Regions from separate parts of the Burkholderia sp. APQ4-4ca genome, predicted to be linked through region 2. Evidence: predicted binding sites of a transcription regulator. Region 2 holds the regulator's gene; the other holds the start of a gene.
What was found. Region 2 encodes FNR, which switches genes on or off when oxygen is low (the NO sensors DNR and NnrR bind a similar motif). Its sites were predicted from a motif close to TTGATNNNNATCAA; they were not measured.

Region 1 (7,585 bases), on a different contig from region 2:
TGCGCCGGTCCCGGTTTGTGTAATGGTGCCGCCGTGGTTCGATAAATTCGTCGCCCCGAGCGACAACTGCGCTGCCTGTACCGAACCCGCATCGTTGCTCAGCGTCGCGGCATTCACGGTCGCGGCTTGTCCGGCCGTGATACTGCCCGAACCGTTCGTCAACTGCGCACCCGCATTGATCACGGCGCTTTGTGCAGCCGACAACGTACCGCTGCCGTTGTCGAGTGATTGCGTGTCGACATTCAGATTCGTTTGCGCACTGACCGCGCCACGGTTCACGACGCTGCCCGATTGAATCGCCACGCCGCCGTTGCCACCAATGACACCGCCTTGGGCGCCAAGTGCGGTCGTACCGGCTGCATTCGTCAGTTGCCCCGTCGTGGTAATGGACAGGCCATCCGAATTCAGCGACGTGACGCGACCTGCGCTGTTGTCCAACGAGCTTCCCGAAATATTCATTCCGGCCGCGCTCTGGATCGTGCCCTGGTTGTTCGCGATTGCACCGCCGCGCACCTGCATCGCATTGTCGGAAACCAGCGTGCCGCCCTGATTCGCGATTGCGCCGTTCGACTGCACGTTCAGCGGACCTTGCGCCGAGATCTTGCCGCCTTGATTCGAAATGCTGCCTGCGGTCAACGTTGCGTTGCCTTGGCTCGATAGCGTGCCGTGATCGTTGATCAACGCACCCGCTGCGTTCGCATCGAGAGCTCCCTGAGCACTCGTTGTCGCATTCGAGAGGTTCAAGTCCCCGGCGCTTGCGTTCAGCGAAACGTTACCGTTCGCGGCCGTCTAGCTACCCGCGAGGCTCACGGCAGCCCCTGAAATCAACGTGCTCCCACCCGCAACGTTCTGCCCGGTCGCCGTCAATTGGCCGGTGCTCGACAGATTCAGATCGCCGCTTTTCCCGACGGAACCATCGTTATTTACACCCGCGCCGAGCGTCCCGGTCGAATTGATGCTGCCTGCGCTGATCGTCGTATTTTGCTGTGCGGCGAGCGTACCGCTGTTCGACAAGGTCCCGGCTGCTGAAACGTTTGCACTCTGTTGCGCATACGTCGTGCCGCTGTTTTGAATACTGTTTGCGGTTGCGGTGAGATTTCCGCTCGCAGTCGTCTTGCCCGTGAGGACGAGTTGGCCGTTCGATTGCAGCGTCAAGTCGCCGGCTTGTGCCGCGATCATCCCGGCGTTCGCGACACCGACGCCGTTCTCGTTCGATACGAGAAAGACCCTGTTCGCGTACATGCCGCCGAGTTGGCTCACGTCGATCGCGATAGCGGGTGCGGCACCGTCGCCAGCAATCGGTGTCGCCGCCAGCGTGTCGTGGTTGACCTGGTTCGCACCTGCGACGACATTCAGATTCTTTGCGTAAATGGCTGCATTGGCCTGCACTGCGCGCGAAATCAAGTCGACCTGATCGACATTCGATGCATTCAGGCCGGCACCGCTTACTGAAATCAGGCCGCGCGATACGTTGAATCCACCGAGCGATCCATCGGCGCCGTAATACGGCGTGCCAGTCGTGAGAACGGCTCTCGACGTATTGATGAACCCGCCACCGTCAACCTGAATACCGGCACTGTTCGACAAGATCACTTCGGCGCGATTGCCTGCGACCTCGACGTAACCTCGCAGTTGCGACGGCGCATTGCTGTTGACCTGGTTGACGATGATCCGCGCAGACTGGCCCGCACCGAAATTCGGGTTGCCGTTGATCATCCCCGCCTGCTGCGTGTTAACGATCGTCGGCGAGTTGTTCAGGATCGCCCCTGGTTTTTGTACGTCGAACTGGTTGTACGTATTCACCGATACGCCAGCGCCTGACGGCGCGGCAATATTCACCTGCGGGATGCCGCTCTGCGTCTGAATCACATGCGTGCTGGTGCCCGAAGTCGGCGCGATTTGCGCGAAGCTGAATAACGGCACCCCGAACAGCAATGCAGCCGCCATCGCGATCGGCTGCCATACGATAAGCAAGCGCGATGGCGCACTCACGCCTTTGGAATTCCCGGCTGCATGCGGTGAACTACCGTTTTCCTGAACGACCATCATCGCGCCCCGCGCGCGATTGAACACAATCCGATAGCTTTTCTTGTTCATTCTTCGTGGACGCGCACTGCGCCCCTGCTTGCAGTCTTATTTGAATTCAGCGCCGATAGGACAGAACGTAATTCGCCGTCTGGTCTTGAACGCGCTTGCAACGGATAGTCAGAGCGACAACGCCTCTCATACTTGTCACGATTGCGAGACAGCGCTCGCAATGGGCCCCCTCTTATCCGCTGCGCGATGCTAGCAGAAGCAATCACCGCACACTGTCAGAAATGATTAACGCGATGCGAGGGATCATCGGTCTTCCCTGCTCCAGCAGCCGGAGATTTTAAAAAATTCCGAATAATTAATATTTTTATAATGTTTTAAGATTGTTAATTCTGAGGCGGGATGCGACTTTATTGGGATAGGCTCTACGTGGTTTTAGACACTGCACGGCCGGATGCTCATGATATTGTTGGCCGAACGATTGCGAGATAAGCGGCGACAGTGCCGCGAAATTCGCTTGTCGAAAATATATAAATCGAGATAGGAAACTATGCGCTCTCGAGCGCCGCAACCAGCAACGCGGGCTGCATCACTTCGACAACGTCGCCCGCACCGTATACTCGCCTTCCAGCCCGCCGTGCTCCGGCCGCACGAAATACCGCGACGAATCCAGATCGGCCGGCAGCGGCTCGACCGGATACCCGTGCTTTTCCCACGCATCGAGCCCGCCCTTCAACGCCCGGAGGTTGTGGATCATCTTCTTGCGCTGCATCTTCGCGATGAGCCGCTTCGCGGTCGCCTCGTTCGGGCACACGCAATAGACGACGATCGGCCGCTTCAGCACTTCCGGGTCGAGCAGATCCGGTGAATCGAGATCGACCGGCACCGCGCCGGCAATCCGGTACGGCTCGCGTTCGCGAATCGCCTTGGGGCGCGCGTCGAAAATCAGCGGCGGTTCGTCGGACGTCATCATCTCGACGAGCTGAGGCGGAGAGATGCGCACCTGCGCGAGATAGCGGCGGAACTGCACGCGGCGCACCCAGCGGTACAGCAGGAACGTGATGAAGATCGCGAGGAACGCGTCGAGAATCGTGCCGCCGCTCGCGCGCACCCACAGCACGAACTGGACGATCTGGTCGTGAATGGCCGCGCCGCCGATCAGCCAGAACGCCGCCCACAGCGACGCGCCGGCCAGATCCCAGAACAGGAACACGCCGATGCCGATCGCGGTCGTGCCGAGCAGCGGCGCCGACACGAGGCCGAGGCCCGGCAGGAATTTCGACAGCACGAGCAGCGGCGCGCCGTACCTTTCGAATACGTTACGCGCGAAACGCAGCGTCGTGTCGAGCGACAGCGAGAAGCGCACGAGGCCGTTCAGCAGGCGTCGGCCGCGCGTGCGGCCCATGAAGAACCACAGCGAATCGGCCAGCATCGTCGCTCCGATCGCCGCCGCGAACATGCTGACCCAGGACGCCTGCCCCATCGCCGCCATCGTGCCGCCGAGAATCAGCATCGGCACGGCCGGCACCGGCACGCCGAGCTGCGTGATCAACACGCTCGCGAACACGGCCCACGGGCCGAGCGACGATGGAATAGCAATGGGAAAGTGCCACACGGCGGCGCTCCTGGAAGACATGCGGGCCGCGCGACAGGGCCGTCGGTACGGCGGCGCAACGGCCGCCGCGGCATGTCCGCGACCGACCGGTGCATCCTGCGCATTCTAAACGGGTTTGGCCGCGGCCGCGCGGAACACGGGCCGTCCGCACGGGCTTTGCCCGGCGTGACGCGACCGTGACAGTCACACGTCCGGGCGCTGCGCGAGTTGCGCGACGTGTTCCGCGTAGTCGGGAAACTCGGCCGCCAGCGCGGCGGCATCCGCCAGCTCGAATTCCGCGAATTCGAACCCCGGCGCAACCGTGCAGCCCACGAGCGCGACGTGCTCCGGCGACGCACAGCGCGCGCCGAACCAGCTTCCGGCCGGCACGACCGCCTGGAACACGGTGCCCGGATGCGTGAGCGGGTTGCCGAGCCGGTGGATCGTCAGCCCGTCGCGCGCGTCGAGCACCCACACTTCGATCGGATCGCCTGCGTAGAAATGCCAGACCTCGTCGGAGCGGATGCGATGCCACGACGAATACGCGCCGTCGCACAGCAGATAGTAGATCGCGGTCGACGCGGCACGTGGCGCGCCGTCGGCGGGACGCACGACCGAATCGGTCGCGCGGTAGGTTTCACGGAAATAGCCGCCTTCGGGATGCGGCTGCAGGTCGAACTGGCGAATCAGGTCGGTCGCGGAAATCGGCATGGCGGATGACGTCGGTAAGGATGAAAACCGGCATCCGGCGGGCTGCCCGATCCTCATTCTTGCGATCGGGCGCCGCCGGATGTCCCTGCGTCGATCGCCGCGGCCATGCGCGCGGCGAACAAGCGGACACCGGCCGATGCTGCCAGAACTGCGTGGCGGGATGCAACCGCCGACGTGCAATCGCGCACCGGCGCGCGTACCGGTGGCACGGCGCAGTCCGCCCGATCGCGCCCATGTGCGACCAAGCGCGCGACGCCGCGCGGCCCGCCAGCCGGCCGCCGTATCGCGTCGCTTACGCGGCCGCCGACGTCCCGGCCTCGGCGTGCCGCACCAGCAGCACGGGCCGGTCGGCCGCGCGCAGCAGCGATTCGGCCACGCTGCCGAGCAACAGCCTGCGCAGGCCGTGCCGCCCGCTCGTGCCCATCACGACCAGATCGGCGTCGGCTTCGGCCGCCGTGCGCATCAGCACCGTCGCGATGTCCTCGCCGTACGCGTCGAGCGCGCGCACCGTGCCCCGCACATGCTGCTGCGCGAGCGCGGCTTTCGCGTCGTCGAGCACCGGCGTCGCGGCATCGGTCGCGGCGACATCGCCGTCGCGTTCGGCCGCGAAGCCGGCGTCGACGTCGACGAGTTGCGGCCGATGTTCGACGACGTAAGCACACGTCACTTCGCCGCCGGACGCGGCCGCGATCCGGATCGCCTCGTTCAGCGCGAGACGCGCGCTCGGGCTGCCGTCGAGCCCGACGAAAATCCGCTTGTACATGGTCCGTCCTCCGACCGGGCGCGCGTCGCGCACTTGCGCAACGACGGCCCGTTACCGCGAGCCGGCCCGGTGCCGGCTTGCCTGCCGAACAGTCTGCCCCACGTGCCGACGCGTGCGTTGACGCGCGTCAAGCGTGCCGGCGCGCCCGCTGCTTCACGCCGTTTGCCGCAATTTCAACCGACCCCATTACAAAAAATGTGTAAAACGCGCACAATTTCATCTTGAAAATAGTCGTTGCATGCAGCCGGTGCGAGTTTCCCCCGGTTTTGCCGCGCTTGCCCAAGTGCCCCCGGGCAGCCCGAACAACAGAATGGCCATCGAATGACCGCCAGTGGAACCCCGACGCGGGACGCGCGAGAGCCCACGCGCCTCGAGATCATGTTACGCCAGCCGCTCGCGGCCGGCGTCGTTGCGCTGTGCGCGGGCGCCGTGCTGTCGCTCGGCGTCGCGCTGCTCGTGCGCGAACAGTGGCAAACCGCCGTTCATACGCGTTTCGAACGCCGGACGACGCACGTGACCGCGATGCTGCGGCATGAACTGCAGGCCGGTGTCGCCGTGCTCGAAGGTGCGCGCGGCGCGTTCGGCCTCGTCCCGGACATGACGCCCGGCCAATGGCGCCGGTATGCGGAGACCCTCGATCTCGACAGCGGCCGCTCGCCGGTCCGGCAGATCGGCTATGCGCCGCTGACGCGCGCGGCGCGCGGCGCGCTGGCCGGCGCGAAGCCGCTGCCGGCCGATCCGCTCGCGGCAGCGACGCTCAGCGCTCCCGCCTCGAGCTCGCCGGTCGTGCGCTTCGGCGCGTCCGACGCGGCGCCGCTCACGCGCGCGCTGCGGACCGGCGATATCGCGCTCGGCGTCCACCCTGCCGACGACGATGCCTCCCGCGACGCCCGCACTCTGACGCTGTTCCTGCCCGTGACGACCTCGCCGTTGGCCGCCGCCACGCCGTCCGGCACGCGCGAAGCCGGCGCCGACGGGATGCTGTTCGCGGCGCTGAGCCCGCGGCGCCTGGTCGAGCGCGCGCTCGACGCGGAACGCGGGATCGATCTGTGGATGACCGCCAGCGGCGATTCGCGCGCGATCGTCAGCGTCGAGACGACGACCGACGAAGCGTCGGCGTCGCCCGACCTGATGCGGCGCACCGACGTGCTGAATTTCGGCGGCACCGCGCTGACGCTCGCCTATTCCGCGGACGGCCGGCCTAGCGCGACCGGCGCGCAACGTGCGGCCGGCACCGTGCTCGCCGCCGGGCTGATCGCATCGTTCGGGTTCGCGGCGCTCGTCCATGCGCTGTTGCGCAGCCGCGCCGATGCCGGTGCGAGCAGCCGCGGCATCCTCAACGAGGCGCGGATGATGGGCATCATCCGTTCGTCGATGGAAGCGATCATCACGATCGACGAAAAGCAGACGGTCGTGATCTTCAATCCGATGGCCGAGCAGGTATTCGGCGTGTCCGCGATGGAGGCGATCGGCGCGCCGCTGTCGCGCTTCATTCCCGAGCGGTTCCGCGCGGCGCACGCGAAACACGTCGACCAGTTCGGCGTGACGGGCGTGTCCGAGCGGCAGATGGGCCGCCAGCGCGTGCTGTTCGGGCTGCGGGCCAACGGCGAGGAATTCCCGATCGAAGCATCGATCTCGCAGATCCGCGACGCGTCGGGCAAGCTTTATACGGTGATGCTGCGCGACATCACCGAGCGGCAGCGGGCCGAGAACGCACTGAAGCAATCGCGCGAGGAATTGCGCGAACTGTCGGCGAACCTGCAGAACGTGCGCGAAGAGGAAAAGACCCGCATCGCGCGCGAGCTGCACGACGATCTCGGGCAGCAGCTCACCGCGCTGAAGATGGACCTGTCGGTCGTCGAACAGCAACTGCGCATGCCCGGCCGCGCGCAGCCCGACGGCCTGCAGACACATCTGCAAGGCATGCGGCGGCTGATCGACGCGACAGTCGCGTCGGTGCGGCGCATCGCGGCCGACCTGCGGCCGGTGATGCTCGACGACCTCGGCCTCGTGCCCGCGATCGAATGGCTTGCGAACGATTTCACGAACCGCTACGGGATCGATGTCGAGCGTCACATCGAAACGGGCGGCCTCACGTTCACCAGCACGGGCGCGACCACGCTGTTCCGGATCGTCCAGGAGGCGCTGACGAACGTCGCGCGCCATGCGGATGCGACGCGCGTGACGTTGCGGCTCGACATCGAGGAAGGCTTTTGCGTGCTGCGCGTCGCGGACAACGGCCGCGGCGCGTCGCCCGGCGGTCCGGCCCACGAAGACAAATCATTCGGCCTGATCGGCATTCGCGAACGCGCACACATGCTGGGCGGCACCGTGACCATCGACACCGCGCTCGCACGCGGTTTCTCGATTACCGTCGCGTTTCCGCTCGGCGCCGTTCAACAGGACACGCTCATCACATGATCAAGGTGCTCATCGCCGACGACCATACGCTCGTACGCGACGGTCTGCGGCACATTCTCCAG
Region 2 (7,585 bases):
GCTGCGCATCGCGCCGAAGCCGGGCGCGGGCGCGATGCTCGGCGCGACGTTGCGGGCGAGCGTCGAGCGGTTCATGCACGCGCCGGTCGAGCGCGACGTCGCGCGGTTCGTCGAGCACACGCGCACGCTGATCGCGGAACTCATCGACACGGAAGTGAACGGCGCGGGCGCATCGCGCGCATCGCTGTCGTACCTGCTGACCGCGAAGCAGTACATCGCGACGCATCTCGGCGAGCCGGAACTCGGACCGCAAGCCGTCGCCGATGCGGTCGGGTTGTCGCTGCGGCATCTGGGCCGCCTCTTCGCGGCCGAAGGCGAATCGATCACGCAGCACATCTGGTCGGAACGGCTGTCGCACGCGCATCGCGAGCTGACCGACGCACGGCTGCGCAAGACGAGCATCGGCGAGATCGCGTTTCGCTGGGGATTTTCGAGCCAGGCGCACTTCAGCCGCGCGATTCGCGAGCGCTACGGCGCGTCGCCGATGGCGCTGCGCGATGCGGCGCGTGCATGACGAGCGTGACGGACGTAACGGGAACGGCGGGCAAGGTGGTTCATCGGCGGTTTTTATGTGTGATTTTGATTCGGCGCGAAGAAGCCCGGTCGAGCCCCGCGGCCATCGGATGCTCGCCATTGTATCCACCCGTCCTGCGTGAATCGCAGGCAGGCCGCGGAACCGCTCGAGCGTGCGATTCCATCGGCCTGCCGCCAGCGGCTTCAGGGCGCGCTGGCCTCGTCGATCCGGCGGATGTCGTCCTGATCGAGCGTGACGCGGATCGCTTCGCCGAGCAGCGCGAGCTGCTCGAGCGACGTCGCGCTCGCGATCGGCGCGGTGATCGTCGGCCGCGCGATTTGCCATGCGAGCGCGATCGCGGCCGGCTGCGTGCCGTGCTTCGCCGACACGTCATCGAGCGCGGCGAGGATGCGCAGGCCGCGTGCGTTCAGATAGCCGGCGACGCGATCGCCGCGCACGCTCTTCTTCAGGTCGGCCTCGCTGCGGTACTTGCCCGACAGGAAACCGCTCGCGAGCGCGTAGTAGTTGACGACGCCGAGCTTCAGCTCGCGCACGACCGGCTCGAGATCGCGTTCGTAGTCGGCCCGATCGAGCAGGTTGTATTCGGGCTGGATGACCTGGTAGGCGGGCAGTCCGTCGCGCGCGCTGATGGCGGCGGCTTCGCGCAGGCGTGCGCCGCTGTAGTTCGACGCGCCGATGATGCGCACCTTGCCCGCGTCGATCAGCGTTTGATAGGCGCCGAGCGTCTCTTCGAGCGGGGCCGTGTCGGCCAGATCGCGATGCGAGAAATACAGGTCGATGTAGTCGGTCTGCAGGCGGCGCAGCGAATCGTCGACGGCCTTCAGGATGTTGTCTTTCGACAGCCCCGCGCGCGTGCCGAGCAGGCCGACCTTGGTCGCGATCACGACCTGCTCGCGCTTGCCGGAGCGCTTCAGCCACTTGCCGATGATCGTTTCCGATTCGCCGCCGTGGTTGCCGGGCGCCCAGGCCGAATAGACGTCGGCCGTGTCGATGAAGTTGATGCCGGTGTCGGCGAGTGCGTCGAGCAACGCGAACGATGCGTTCTCGTCGACGGTCCAGCCGAAGACGTTGCCGCCGAACGCGAGCGGCGAAACCTGGATGCTTGATGTACCGAGGGTGCGATGGGCCATGTTCCTCTCCGATAACTGCAGGTAACGGGATTGAACTGCGGGATGGGTCGAGGCGATCGCGGCGGGACGGCAGGATGCGCGGGGCGGTTCCGCCGTGGTCGCGGGACACCGGACATTCTCGCCGATCGTTTCGATTCGTGCAGGCGCGGTAACGTCGCGATGGTGGACGGATTGCGGCAGATGACGGAGGCCGTGTCCGCTGCGTGAGTCCGCCGGGTGGCTAAGTTCGATCGGGAGCGAATTTTTGCGGCGACGTGCGCGACGGGAACACGCAGATTGCGCGGGCGGGGCGCCGACGCGGAGGGAAAGCCGGACGGCACGCGGCCGCCCGTGCGCGGACGGTTCGGTCAGCGCAACTGCACCGCCGCGAGGAACAGCACCATGCTGCCGATCGCACCATCCAGCACGCGCCACGCGACCGCCTTGCGGAACCACGGCGCCAGCAAACGCGCGCCATAGCCGAGCCCGAGGAACCACACGATGCTGACCGTCATCGCGCCGATCGCGAACGCGAGCCGTGCGCCTTCCGGCTCGCGCGCGCCGGCCGTGCCGATCAGCAGGAACGTGTCGAGATACACGTGCGGGTTGAGCCACGTGAACGCGAGCGTCATCAGCACGATCGCGAGCGCGCCCTGCGGCGGCGGCGCGACGGCGTCGCCGCGCACGTCGAGCGTGTCGTGGCCAGGCTTGAACGCACGGCGCAGCGCATTGATGCCGAACCACGCGAGATACGCGAGGCCGACGTACAGCACAGCGTGAACGAAGGTCGGATAGCGCTCGACGAGCACCGAAGCGCCGCCGACGCCAGCACCGATCAGGATCATGTCGGACACCGCGCACAGCAGCACGATCTTGCCGACGTGCGAGCGCATGATGCCCTGGCGCAGCACGAACGCGTTCTGCGCGCCGATGGTGACGATGAGCGACGCGCACAGTGCGGCGCCGTGGGAAAAAGCGAGCCAGTTCATGAGGGGGACAGCCGTGGAAGCAGTAGACGAATGAATCGGGTAGCGCTAGTCTGCGGTCGGTATGGGAATAAGAGAAGCTAAATCACCTAATGTGGATTAAGGAAATCTAATGCTCGACTACGCGTTGCTCGATGCCCTCGCGGCGGTGATCCGGCACGGCTCGTTCGAGCGGGCGGCCAAGGAGCTGAACGTCACGCCGTCGGCCGTGTCGCAGCGCGTGAAGCTGCTGGAGGAACGGGTCGGCAGCGTGCTCGTCAAGCGCGGGCAGCCGTGCGTCGCCACCACGTCGGGCGCGCTGTTGTGCCGGCATACCGAACGCGTGCAACTGCTGGAAGCCGAGCTGGGCGGCCGGATGCCCGCGTTGCCGGGCCAGATCGCGAGCGCGTGGCCGACGTTGCGCGTGGCCGTCAACGACGACAGTGTCGCGACGTGGTTCATCGACGCGGTCGGGCCGTTTTGCACCGAGCGCGAGACGCTGCTCGACCTCGTGATCGACGATCAGGATTACACGGCGTCGCGTATCCGCGACGGCAGCGTGCAGGGCGCGGTGACCGCGCAGGCCGAGCCGATCCAGGGGTGCCGCTCGGAGCGGCTCGGGCGGATCCGCTATCGCGCGGTATGCTCGCCGGCGTTCTACGCACGCTATTTCGACGCGGGAATCACGCGCGATGCGCTGCGCCGCGCGCCGTGCGTGATGTTCAATCCGAAGGACGGGTTGCAGGCGCGTTTCATCCGGCGCGTGACGCGCGCGGATCTCGATCCGCCGCAGCACTGGATACCGCACGTCGCGGGCTATCTGCGCGCATGCGAAACGGGATTGGGATGGGGGATGTGCCCGGACCGAATGGTCGACCGCCAGCTGGCGGCGGGTGAATTGATCGACATGTCGCGCGGGCGAACCATCGACATCGATCTGTACTGGCAGAGCTGGCGTTTGTCGATCGGCTGGCTCGACGATTTCAGCGCGGCGCTGAAGGCGCGCGCCGCGCTGTTTCTCGATTGACCGGCGACGTGACGCAGGCGGCGCGCACGCGGTGCGCGCCGGGCGGCATCAGACGTGCTGCAGGCCGTCGAAGTCGATGATCTGCACGTGACGGCCCTGCATTTCGATCAGGCCGCGCTTCTGGAATTTCGACAGCGTGCGGCTGACCGTTTCGAGCGTCATGCCGAGATAGCTGCCGATGTCCTCGCGCGTCATCCGCAGGTTGAATTCCGACGGCGAGTAGCCGCGCTTCAGGTAGCGCGACGACACGTCGAGCAGGAAAGCGGCGACGCGCTCTTCGGCATTCAGCGAACCGAGCAGCATCGTTTGCGACGTTTCGCGCACGATCTGCTCGCTCATCAGCTTGTGCATGCGCAACTGCATCGAGCCGGCTTCCGAGCACAGCGCCTTGAGCGCGCTGTACGGAATCACGCAGACCGAGCTGTCTTCCAGCGCGACCGCGGTGCGCGGGTGCGTATCGTCGCAGATGCCGTCGAGGCCGAGCGCTTCGCCGGCGAGATGCAGGCCCGTGACCTGTTCGCGGCCGTCATGGCGCGTCGCGACGGTTTTCAACGAGCCCGAGCGCACCGCGTACAGGTTGTCGAATGCGTCGCCTTCGCGGAACAGCGCTTCGCCGCGCTTGACCGGGCGTGCCGCGCAGATGACCGACTCGAGGCGGCTGAGCGCTTCGGGCGCGAGGCCCTGCGGCATGCACAGGTGCCGCATCGCGCACGACGAGCAGTGTGCGGCCTGGCGGGGAGCCCAGCTGCCGGTATGGGGCACGGCGGCGGGGCGGGTGGCGACGGGCGTCAGCATGATCGTTTACTCCGGCATTGGATCGACGAAATCATTGTCCCACCGCAAGTTGCCGCTGTCGGGTGACAAAACGTCGCGACCGGCCGCGCGTGCCGAACGCCGCTCAGGCAGCCGGCTCGTCCGCGTTGGCGGCCGCCGGGATCAGCAGCACCGGCAGCGTCGCGTGGCGCACGCATTGTTCGGCAATGCTGCCGAGCACGAGGCGGCGGAAGCCGCGGCGGCCGTGCGTGCCGAGCACGAGCAGATCGGCGCCGAACGCTTTCGCGCCGTCGAGGATCAGCGACGATACGTCGTTGATCGACGTCGCTTCGTTCAGCCGCGTTTCGCCTTTCACGCCGGCAGCCTGCATCAGCTTCGCGAAATCCTGCGCGAGCGCGTTGCCCTGCGCGACGAGCTGATCGCGCAACACGGACGGATCGTAGCCGGGCACGTTGTAGTAGATCGCGGCGTTCTCGACGACGTAGAACGGCTGCAGCTCCGCGCCGTGCGCTTTCGCGAGCGCCAGCGCGGCATCGAACGCATGGCGGGACGTGTCGCTGCCGTCGACGGCAACCAGAATACGCTTGTACATAGTGTCTCCGAATGGCGGGTTGAAACGAAGTCGGCCGGATGGCCGATCGGGCCGGGCAATGCGCCACGCTGCGAGGCAGGGTAAACCAACGGCCGCGATCATGCAGCGAGGCGCCTGCCGTGCCGTGCGATCGCGCCGTCTGTGCCGGCCGTGCGTGGCCATGCGCGCCACGCGTGATGCATCGCGCGATGCGTGTCGTATGGTTCGGCTGCGTCGTCGGCGAAAACGCATGCGCGCGCATCGACCCGGCATGGCAACCATGCCGATGCGGCGCACGTAGCGCCATTCAATCGAAATCGCGCCGTGACGCCATGACTTCGATCAACGCATGTGCGTCGACACGATGCGCGGCATGCATGATTGCGAATCCCGATGCCAATACGCGGAATCGTTTACCGCGACATCGTGCGAGCACGTCTCGGCCCGCGGTCCGGTCGCGCGCGAATGCACCGCCATCGGTCATCGTCATCGGCCGATGGCGGTTCCCAAACGAACGATCGATTCAAACGTCGCGCGGGCTATCTCGGCACGACGGTCAACTCGATGACGCGCTCCGGCCGGCGGCCATGGTCGGGCCAGTACGCGCTGCCGTACATCCGATGAGCGGGACCGAACGGCGTGTCGCCCGCGGACGGCGCGTCGAAGCCCTTCTCGATCACCATGTAGCCGGCGCGCAGCGCGAACGCCGGATGGTTGCCGTCGGGGCGGCTGTCGAAACCGGCCAAACCGTCGCCGGCTTCCGGCATCGCATTGACGAGCGACGCGTTGCTGCGTGTGATCTGGTCCGGCGAGATCGGCCCGACGCCGGCGAGCCGCGACGCTTCGCGGTGCTTGCCGTCGGTGTCGACCGTGCTGTCGTGCGTGTCGTCGTTGTCGAGTTCGATGCTGCGCGGATGCGCACGACGTGTTTGAGCGGATGATTCCATCGCGGCTCTCCTGGCGGCGACACGCTCCGGATCGAAGCAAATCCCGTTCCGGGCACGACGGGAAAAGGCGCGCGGGCGATCGCCGCGGTCGCGCGACGCGCACTGATTTGTCATGATTTATTTCAGCTAGAAGACGCGTTTTCTACAGAGTATGATTCTTTTCCTGCGAAGCGGCGACAGGGGATGAAGTCTCGCCGTCTCTGCCCGCGCCGGGGCGCCGCAGCACCCTTAAAGACGGGTAGCGAACAACAAAGCAAAGGGACTAGAGGTGGCGGACTCATGCAAGCGACTACTGCCTTCACGCATCGCGGTTATCTGTTGAATTGCGCGCCCGCACGCGCCAGTGACGGTTCGTTCAAGCCCTACGTCGTGATCTCCCGATCGAGCGACGGGGAGCTCGTGGCGAACCGGTTTTTCCCGATCGAGCTCCAGTTCAACGACGAAGGCGACGCGATCGCGCACGCGCGCGACTGGGCCGTGCGCTGGATCGACGCGAGCAGCATCTCGATGTGACGCCGTCGCGCGTGCGGCGTCGGCCGTCCGGCCGATCCGCGGGGCGCCGCTCCCGGACAAAAAACGCGGTAATCTTGCGGAACCCGTCACTTTATTAGCGGCCGTGCAACCGCGCGCGGCTGCCCGCATTGGCCTATGTCGACATCACCCGCCCGTCAGTGGGGCCTCGAAGAAATCGTTGCCGGCTTGCGCGAGTCGCGCGAGGAACTCCATCGCACGCGCCATCCGCGCGGCATCCGCGAACTGCCGTCGCGCGATGCAATCTGCAAGATTGTGACCGGCCTGCGCGCGTCGATGTTTCCGACACACTACGGCGCGCCCGACCTGACCGACGAAAGCGTCGACTACTACGTCGGCCATACGCTCGAAAGCACGCTGCGCATCCTGTCCGAGCAGATTCGCCGTGCGCTGCCGTTCCTGCCCGAACACGTCGATACGCCGTTCGCCGAGCTCGACGAACGCGCGTTCGAGATCGCGCGCGCGTTCGGCCGGCAGTTGCCGGCGGTCCGCGCGCTGCTCGTCAGCGACATCCAGGCCGCGTACGCGGGCGATCCGGCCGCGCAGCACATCACCGAGATCCTGCTGTGCTACCCCGGCGTGCTCGCGATGATGCACCATCGGCTCGCGCACGCGCTGCACCAGCTCGGCGTGCCGTTGCTCGCGCGGTTCATCAATGAAATCGCGCACTCGGCCACCGGCATCGACATCCACCCGGGCGCGCAGATCGGCCCGAGCTTCTTCATCGACCACGGCACGGGTGTCGTGATCGGCGAAACCGCGATCATCGGCGAACGCGTGCGCGTGTACCAGGCCGTCACGCTCGGCGCGAAGAGTTTCCCGGCGGATGGCGAAGGCGCCCTGGTGAAGGGCAATGCACGGCACCCGATCGTCGAGGACGACGTGGTGATTTATGCAGGCGCGACGATTCTCGGCCGCGTGACGATCGGGCGCGGCTCGGTGATCGGCGGCAACGTGTGGCTCACGCATAGCGTGCCGCCCGGCACGAGCGTCGCGCAGGGCAAGGTTCGCGAGGGCGGGAGCGCCGAGAAGCCGTAACGTGGCGGCGGGCGAATGCGCGGGCGTCGTTTCGCGCAACGCGGCGGATGAAGCGCAATGAATCGACGGCCGGGCCGCCTTCGGGCGT

Region 1: AC3IFE_RS08555 (universal stress protein) is a predicted target of FNR. The motif match lies at 5,220-5,233, and genes of this name have one in related genera.

Annotation. Positions count from the first base shown of each region.
Region 1 covers NZ_JBYQCG010000076.1:50,185-57,769, forward strand. The annotation lists gene AC3IFE_RS08535 (hemagglutinin repeat-containing protein) at 1-681, opposite strand, end outside; gene AC3IFE_RS08540 (two-partner secretion domain-containing protein) at 790-2,097, opposite strand; gene AC3IFE_RS08545 (DedA family protein/thiosulfate sulfurtransferase GlpE) at 2,624-3,649, opposite strand; gene AC3IFE_RS08550 (cupin domain-containing protein) at 3,833-4,339, opposite strand; gene AC3IFE_RS08555 (universal stress protein) at 4,632-5,102, opposite strand; gene AC3IFE_RS08560 (PAS domain S-box protein) at 5,424-7,523, shown strand; gene AC3IFE_RS08565 (response regulator) at 7,520-7,585, shown strand, end outside.
Region 2 covers NZ_JBYQCG010000241.1:9,001-16,585, forward strand. The annotation lists gene AC3IFE_RS31330 (helix-turn-helix domain-containing protein) at 1-514, shown strand, start outside; gene AC3IFE_RS31335 (aldo/keto reductase) at 718-1,665, opposite strand; gene AC3IFE_RS31340 (LysE/ArgO family amino acid transporter) at 2,013-2,633, opposite strand; gene AC3IFE_RS31345 (LysR family transcriptional regulator ArgP) at 2,743-3,636, shown strand; gene fnr (fumarate/nitrate reduction transcriptional regulator Fnr) at 3,685-4,431, opposite strand; gene AC3IFE_RS31355 (universal stress protein) at 4,535-5,002, opposite strand; gene AC3IFE_RS31360 (DUF3005 domain-containing protein) at 5,521-5,928, opposite strand; gene AC3IFE_RS31365 (hypothetical protein) at 6,208-6,441, shown strand; gene epsC (serine O-acetyltransferase EpsC) at 6,577-7,497, shown strand.